Linked DNA regions of Agarilytica rhodophyticola. Each later gene encodes a partner of the first gene's protein in a complex. Links are inferred from orthologs where the notes say so. Each region holds a gene or a part of one and is shown on either strand. Other genes may lie near its edges.

The links. The genes of interacting proteins can lie anywhere in the genome.
Region 2: the proteins of uvrA (region 1) and mfd are in contact, whole or in part, in a crystal structure (PDB 4DFC), measured with the Escherichia coli proteins. The link is inferred for Agarilytica rhodophyticola from one-to-one orthologs.

Annotation. Positions count from the first base shown.
Region 1 is NZ_CP020038.1:5,143,629-5,147,557, reverse strand. The notes cover bases 260-3,597. They hold uvrA (excinuclease ABC subunit UvrA), read right to left. Parts: upstream 3,286-3,597; coding sequence 460-3,285; downstream 260-459. Other genes in these bases: BVC89_RS21365 (LuxR C-terminal-related transcriptional regulator), read right to left, coding at 3,359-3,597; BVC89_RS21375 (hypothetical protein), read left to right, coding at 260-410. Outside these bases: more of BVC89_RS21375, read left to right, coding at 63-259; more of BVC89_RS21365, read right to left, coding at 3,598-3,929. UniProt on the Escherichia coli protein: The UvrABC repair system catalyzes the recognition and processing of DNA lesions. UvrA is an ATPase and a DNA-binding protein. A damage recognition complex composed of 2 UvrA and 2 UvrB subunits scans DNA for abnormalities.
Region 2 is NZ_CP020038.1:2,997,177-3,001,797, forward strand. The notes cover bases 370-4,399. They hold mfd (transcription-repair coupling factor), read right to left. Parts: upstream 4,035-4,399; coding sequence 570-4,034; downstream 370-569. Other genes in these bases: BVC89_RS12680 (CsiV family protein), read right to left, coding at 370-568. In the rest of the region: more of BVC89_RS12680, read right to left, coding at 1-369. UniProt on the Escherichia coli protein: Couples transcription and DNA repair by recognizing RNA polymerase (RNAP) stalled at DNA lesions. Mediates ATP-dependent release of RNAP and its truncated transcript from the DNA, and recruitment of nucleotide excision repair machinery to the damaged site.

The sequences.
Region 1 (3,929 bases):
GAATGAGTCTCGTGCAATTCTGCGCACCATAACTTTTAGTTGATTAGAGAGGCGGTTGGGGAATGGAAGAAAACTTTCTGTTTGGCACCAGATCTATCATTATTAGCAATATTAAAATTATCGTTTTACTTATAGCAATTTTTACAGTGTCTTTTGTTTTATTGAATTCTGCTTGGGATAGCGATCAAGGATTGGGTTTGCAGGGATTAGGCGTACAGGTAGAGTTAGATGATGTACTTGCATCTCATGGTTCTGTGACTTCCTGTATCGAATTGGACGCCATTGCCAATGAAATTGAAATTACCAAGAGTTCAATCGAAAAAGCTGCGCGTAAAATCCATGACTTTTTACCGCATTTTTCACCAGATAGCGAGGAGGCGCCTAAATACTGCGCTCTCAAGCTCGTTTAATTAGAAATATTCTCGTTAATGTAATGAGATAGAATAGGGCTTTAGAGCCCTATTTTTGTAATAGCGGCTTTAAAAAGCGTCCAGTATGAGATCCCTTTACTTTAGTGACTTGCTCAGGTGTCCCTTCAGCAATAATCTGCCCTCCACCACTACCTCCTTCAGGTCCTAGATCAATAATCCAGTCAGCGGTTTTCACTACGTCTAAATTATGTTCGATAACAACCACGGTGTTACCGTGATCTCGCAAGCGATGGAGTACAATAAGCAGTTGCTTGATATCGTGAAAATGCAAACCTGTGGTAGGTTCATCCAGGATATATAGGGTTTTACCAGTATCTCGTTTAGACAGTTCCCTGGAAAGTTTTACCCGCTGTGCCTCACCACCCGAAAGGGTTGTAGCAGCTTGCCCGAGACGTATATAAGAGAGCCCCACATCCATTAAGGTTTGTAATTTCTTAGCAACACTGGGAATCGCATCAAAGAATTCACGTGCGTCTTCCACCGTTAGATCCAAACACTCATGGATATTTTTGCCTTTGTATTTAATATCCAGCGTTTCTCGGTTGTAGCGCTTGCCATGGCAGACATCACAGGGCACATAGACATCGGGTAAGAAGTGCATTTCCACTTTGACAACGCCGTCGCCCTGGCATGCTTCACAGCGTCCTCCTTTTACATTAAAGCTAAAGCGACCCGGCTTATAACCTCGTGCTCTAGCCTCGGGGGTGCCGGCAAATAATTCTCGAATTGGTGTAAAAATACCGGTGTAAGTAGCGGGATTGGAACGCGGTGTTCTGCCAATAGGGCTTTGGTCTATATCTACACACTTATCAAAGTTTTCCAGACCCTCTACGGCCTCATGTTCAGCGGCAGTTAACGTGGTCGCACCATTGAGATGTGTGGCTGCCAGTGGGTAGAGCGTGCCGTTAATAAGGGTTGATTTGCCCGATCCAGAAACCCCGGTAATGCAGGTCATAAGACCGCATGGAATATTAAGCGTTACATCTTGCAGGTTGTTGCCGGTTGCCCCGATGAGGGACAATATTCGGTCTTCATCGTAAGGATGACGCTCATCTGGAATATCTATGGCTTTTCGTCCTGACAAATAGTCGCCAGTGAGAGACTTGCGTGACTTCTCTATTTGGCTGCATTTGCCTGCCGCGATGATCTGACCACCGTGAACCCCAGCACCTGGGCCTACATCAATGACGTAATCAGCGGTTCGTATGGCGTCTTCATCGTGCTCTACCACGATTACAGTGTTGCCTAAGTCACGTAAGTGTGTGAGGGTTGAGAGTAGCCTGTCGTTGTCCCGTTGGTGCAATCCTATTGAAGGCTCATCGAGAATGTACATAACGCCCACCAAGCCTGCACCAATTTGACTGGCCAAACGAATACGTTGAGCTTCCCCACCGGAGAGAGTATCGGCACTGCGATTAAGAGTAAGATAATTAAGACCAACATCCACTAGGAAGCGAAAGCGATCTTCTACTTCTTTTAGGATTTTATCTGCAATCTTACGCTTGGCTCCGGTGAACTTTAACTTCTTGAAGTAAGTATACGCTTCGCCCACAGGCATTTCGGTAATTGTTGGAAGATTGCGATTATCTATAAATACATGACGTGCATCTTTTTTCAGCCTGGCGCCATCACATTCCGGGCAGTTCATGGTAGAGAGGAATTTTGTCAGTTCTTCTCGCACTGAAGCCGAATCAGTATCGCGATAGCGGCGATCCATATTGGGAATGACCCCTTCAAACGTATGGCTGCGGTGATAAGTATCACCTCTGTCGTTGACATAGCTGAAGTCAATCACTTCATTTTTTGAACCATAAAGAATGATATTACGGTGCTTTTTAGTGAGTTTCTTCCATGGCTTATCAATATCAAAGCCATAATGCTCGGCGAGAGAGTTGAGCATATGGAAGTAATAGAGGTTGCGTCTGTCCCAACCTCGTATAGCACCTTCAGACAATGAAGACTCTGGAAATTGGACAATTTTCTCTTCAGAAAAAAACTGTTTTACACCTAAACCGTCACACTCAGGACAAGCACCAGCAGGGTTGTTAAAAGAGAAAAGGCGGGGCTCTAATTCTGCCAGTGAGTAGTCACACACAGGGCAGGAGTGCTTAGCTGAAAATATTTGATCAGGATTTTTGCCATCCATATCAGCGATTATAGCGATGCCGCTAGAGAGGTTAATGGCAGTCTCAAAAGACTCTGCAAGCCTAGTTTTTAGGTCTGCTCTTACCTTAAAGCGGTCAACGATGACTTCGATCGTGTGTTTTTTCTTCTTATCAAGGGCAGGAGCATCATCCAGATCGACTGCGATGTTGTCGATGCGAGCACGGATAAATCCATCTCTGCGCAGAGACTCTAATACGTGTAAGTGCTCACCTTTACGATCTCTAACTATGGGTGCGAGCAACATGGTTTTGCTGCCTTCAGGCATTTTCAGCACAGTGTCTACCATTTGGGATATGGTTTGTGCTGCCAGAGGCTCTCCGTGAATAGGGCACCTCGGTTCGCCAACACGGGCAAACAACAAGCGCAAATAGTCGTACACTTCAGTGATGGTGCCCACTGTTGAGCGAGGGTTGTGAGAGGTGGATTTTTGTTCGATAGATATTGCTGGACTTAAGCCTTCAATATGATCCACATCTGGCTTTTCCATCATGGATAAAAACTGCCTGGCGTAGGTCGACAAAGACTCTACGTAGCGTCTTTGTCCTTCGGCATATAGTGTGTCAAATGCGAGTGAAGATTTGCCTGAGCCTGAAAGGCCTGTGATTACAACAAGTTTATCCCTTGGGATTTCAATATCGACGTCTTTTAAATTATGAGTACGAGCCCCACGAACTATAATCTTTTCCACTAATTTACCGATCCGCTGATTTTAAAGCGGACTAGTATACGGGGTTTCGAAATACTGTGGCAATATACAGTCTTTAGAGGTTGTTGATATTTTGATGATCCCGTGCCCAGTTGCTGGCCTCCATCCTATTTCTGACACCTATCTTCTTATAAATGTTATAGAGATGGCTCTTTACGGTATGTTCGCTCAGAGACAAAGAAGCGGAAACGGCAGAATTACTCATGCCGTCTTTAATCATTTTAAGAATTTCCCGCTCGCGGTTAGTTAACTGGATATTGGATAGGGAGTGGCTTGCGTGATTTTTGCCAGCGACTATTTGTCTGTGCTTATTGAAAAAGTTATGCAGCAGTCGTCTCGGTACCCAGTAATCGCCGCCTAACAATTGTTCAATTCCGCGTAACAGCTGATCTTGGGGAGTATCAACGTAGAATATCCCTGAGACACAAGGCCAATCCAATAGGTTTTCATGTTCATCACTGTGCTCAGCATTTAGCAGAGCTGTCACCACATTGTCAGAATGAGCACTTAGTTCACGTAATATGTTGTTTAAACTGTCTATACTCTCCTGCAGGCAGTCGAGCAAGACGAGCTGAATGTCTTCTGGGAGCTTTTTAGTATCGCGCTTTATAATACTGCACTTGGCA
Region 2 (4,621 bases), 2.1 Mb from region 1 along the record:
CATTATTCTTATCGACCATCGGTTGCCGCCAGGTCTCATGGAATAAAACTCGCATTGCGGAGCGACGCTGTAAACGATTTGCTTCATTGTTCATGGTACGCAACTGCGAATCGAGTGGGATAAAGGGTTGCTCTAAGCTTTGACGGAATTGTTCTTCTGGGCTATCGGGCAAGCTATTCGCGCTATCCTCTGGCGCAAGTGCGTATGTATCGCCGGCTAACTCGCTGTTCTCTTCTTGGTTGCCACTACCCAGTAGTTGTATGCGCGGAGGGTAGGACAGAGAGAGATTGGTTGGCCAGGACTCCGCCTCAGGACTCAACTCCTGTTTGCGTTCAAAAATAATGACTTCTACCTGGTACCAATTTTTAAAGTGCTGCTCAAAAATCTGTTGTTTTGATTCTTGTGGTAATACTTTTTGTGCTTGAGCATCACTGTATGTGCTTATCAAAGTAAAACCGAGTGCACAGAAATACTGTACTGATCGCACAAGGGATAACAAGTGCAAACGTGCTTTAAGTGCTTCGTAAGGCTTTTTTAGTGCAGCCACTGACCTATTTTTTGCGTACATATCAACCCGTTGCGTTTAGGTTCTCAAATAAGTGATGAACAGATTTTAAGCGTTCATCAGCCGTTTCCATGTCTGACATAAACTTTAAATGATTTGCCCCCTCAAGACGATAAGATTGGGGCTGTTTTTGCACAAGCTTCACAATTGTCAGTGGATCTACCTGGGTATTTTTACCAAACTCTAGCCGTCCCTGTGTTTTACCTGCATCTACTTTAGCAATGCCTAGCTTCTCTGCTTCAAAGCGCAAACGCGTTTGCCTAAAGAGGTTTTTGGTGGCGTCAGGTAACAGGCCAAACCGGTCGATCATTTCGACTTGTAGGTCGTTCAGCTCGTCATTATTGTTCGTTGACGATATACGTTTGTACAAGGTAAGCCTGGTATGGACATCGGGTAAGTAATCATCGGGAATCAAAGCTGGAATACGTAAATTAAATTCTACGCCTGACGGCGCCGCATCTTCAAGGGAGATCTCTTCGCCGTTTTGAATCGCTTTTACGGCGCGATCGAGCATGTCCATATAAAGGGAGAAGCCAATACTTTGGATTTGTCCGCTTTGCTCTTCGCCTAGCAATTCACCGGCACCGCGAATTTCCATATCGTGGGAGGCGAGGGTGAAGCCAGCACCTAAATCCTGTGCCTCAGCGATCGCGTCCAGGCGCTTGTGAGCGTCGGCGGTCATTGCTTTTTTATTCGGTGTTAGCAAGTATGCGTAAGCTTGGTGATGGGAGCGACCCACACGGCCGCGCAACTGATGTAGCTGAGCCAAGCCAAAGGTATCGGCACGATTTATAATAATGGTATTGGCGCTAGGCACATCGATACCGGTTTCGATAATGGTGGTACAGACTAAAACGTTAAAACGCTTGTGATAAAAATCCGTCATCACCGATTCCAGTTCTCGCTCACGCATTTGACCATGACCGATCTGTACTCTGGCTTCAGGTATTTGTTCTTCTAACTCGCGCGCTATTTTTTCGATGGTTTTAACTTCGTTGTGCAAGTAATAGACTTGGCCACCGCGCATAATTTCTCGCAAAATGGCTTCTTTGACTAAGTTTTTATCCAATTCTCTAACGAAAGTCTTCACCGATAAACGTTTTGCTGGGGGCGTTGCGATGATAGATAAATCGCGAATACCTGCCATGGACATATTGAGTGTTCGCGGTATTGGAGTGGCCGTCATCGCTAAAATATCCACATCCGCGCGCAGCGCTTTTAACGCTTCTTTTTGGCGGACACCAAAACGGTGTTCTTCATCGATAATGACCAAGCCTAGATTGGGGTAGTCCAATTCTCCTTGGATTAACTTATGGGTACCGATGATGATGTCAATTTTGCCATCGGAGAGTTTTTTCTGTATTTCAGTAATTTGTTTTTGGCTGCGAAAGCGGGAGATAACCTCAATATTGGTAGGCCAGTCGGCAAAGCGATCTTTAAAGTTTTCATAGTGTTGTTGGGCGAGCAGGGTGGTGGGGACTAAGACAGCCACTTGCTTACTATTTTGTACAGCAATGAAAGCTGCCCGCATGGCCACTTCTGTTTTACCGAAGCCTACGTCACCACACACCAAACGATCCATGGGCCGAGGTGATAGCATGTCACTTCTAACCGCGTTGATCGCATCTCTTTGATCCGGTGTTTCTTCGAAGGTAAAGCCCGCAGCAAATAGGGCGTAATCCTCTTTGGGATTCGAGTAGGTAAAGCCTTCTTTTGCCTGGCGCTTGGCATAAATTTCAAGCAGCTCAGCCGCCACATCACGCACTTTCTCTGCGGCTTTGCGTTTAGCCTTTTGCCACTGTTCATTGCCCAGCCTATGCAGCGGCGCATGGACTTCATCCGAGCCAGAATAACGACTGATGGTATGCAGGTTGGCAACCGGTACGTAGAGCTTGGCTTCGTTGGCGTAGTCCAATACCAAAAACTCTTCTGCCTGGCCATCATGTTCGATGCTTTGTAAGCCTTTATAACGGCCAACACCATGGTCGATATGTACCACAGGCGCCCCGACTTTCAGCTCGGTGAGGTTTTTAATAATGTTATCGCGGTCATCATGGGCAGATTTTTGCCGTCTAGCTTGCCTAACATGAGTGCCAAACAACTGCGCTTCAGAAATAAGCAGTAAACCAGGTGATAAGCAATTAATGCCTTCCTCAATGGCTGCAACCGTAATCGCCATGGTTTCATCATTGGCAAGAAAGGCTTGTATGCTGTCGCAGGATGCAGGTTCAATGCCTATGGTGTGTAATTGCTCAAGAATTACCTCTCTACGACCACTGGACTCGGCACAAAACAGAATTCTCTTGTCGCTGTTACAAATCAGTTCTTCTAATAAATGCAGTGGATTCTTGGAGCGGTTGTCGATGCGTATCAGCGGTGGACTTGCGGCATCAAAGTTAAGTTGCCCCTGTTTTTCTTCTAGGCTCTTAGTATGTAAAGTGACCCGTGGAAATTGCTTGAAACGGGCAAAGGTTTCATCAGTAGGGAAAAATACCTCCTGTGGTGGCAGTATGGGACGTTCTAGATCCCCGCAGCGGCTGTCATAGCGTTTATGGGCCTCGCGCCAAAACTCTTCATAGGCTTTCTCGAAGCCATCAATAACAAACAGTTGGCTTTCTCTGGGTAAATAATCCAATAAGGACGCGGTAGTATCGAAAAATAATGACAAGAAATATTCAATACCGGCGGGAGATAAGCCTGAATTAACATCTTGGTATACCGGGCATGCCTTGTGGTCAGTATCGAACCTTTCATGCCACGCCGCGCGAAAAGTGGCGATACTCTTTTTATCCAGAGGACACTCTTTACCCGGTAATAATTCAATTTTTTCTACTTGGCTTATCGTGCGTTGTGTTTCAGGGTCGAACTCGCGTAAAGACTCTACCTCATCATCGAATAACTCGATTCTATAAGCCGATGAGCTGCCCATCGGGTAGACATCAATAAGGGCGCCACGCAGGGCAAATTCACCGTGCTGATAGACGGTATCGACGCTGTTATAGCCGGCGAATACCAGTTGATCGCGAAACTTATCTCTCTCAAAAAGATCGCCTTTCTTTAATATTAGGCTCTTAGAGAGAATGTAAGATTCTGGCACCAGACGCTGGGCTAGAGTTTGTGCCGTGACAATAATAATACTGCGCTGGTTATGGGCCAGACGATATAGGCAGCGCATCCGATTGGAGACAATATCCTGGTGGGGCGAAAAGGTATCGTAAGGTAGGGTTTCCCAGTCGGAGAAGATTTCTAGCTGCGGCGCCTTTTCAACACGGTCAAGAAATTGCTTTAAATCAGCGGCAATACGCTCTGCTACCGTCATATTTGGGGCAATTAAAACCGTAGAAGAGGCATGTTTAATGGCACTAAAAGCAACCGCACAGGCCATACTACTTCCTGTTATAAAGTTGCCCCAGGAGGTTTTATCACCTGGTTTGCCTGCTGCAGGTGGAGATAAGAGAAGTTGTTTCATTTAAATACAATATAATGCGGCACAAGAAGGCGGCTATTCTAGCTCGGATGTTGTGTCTGTACACCGGAAAATCCAGATTTTTATTTTTGACGTAAATAAAAATGAATTAGCTATATAGCGCTATTGTATATTTACTGCACGGATGAGGGTGTCAGCTCTTTGCGAGTGCTTGTGAACGGTGGCATGTGTTGCCCACATATGTACTCTTTTGCGAACTCTTGATAACAAAGCTGCAGGATTTTATGTTGTTGTAATTGATGCCAAAATCAGTAATTTCTTTCACGTGTTAAGCGAAATAAATATTCTTCAGTTTACTATCGTTTAAAAAACACACAGAATCAAAAAGAATTGAAAAAACAGTAACTTATATTGCTCTTGCGACTGGCGCAAATCACACTCAGTCCGTATAATTGGTGCGGTTTTTTTGCGTGTACAGTGCAGAATTCGCATAGCTTGACTAAATTAAGGTCAGTGTGCGCGGTATTTTTAAGCTTCGGCGATAATTCTCCGGATGTTTCACATATTAATTAAGGCTGATGAAAGGCTTTAAATACTGCTAGAAAATTTTAGGGCAGTTGCTACTTGAT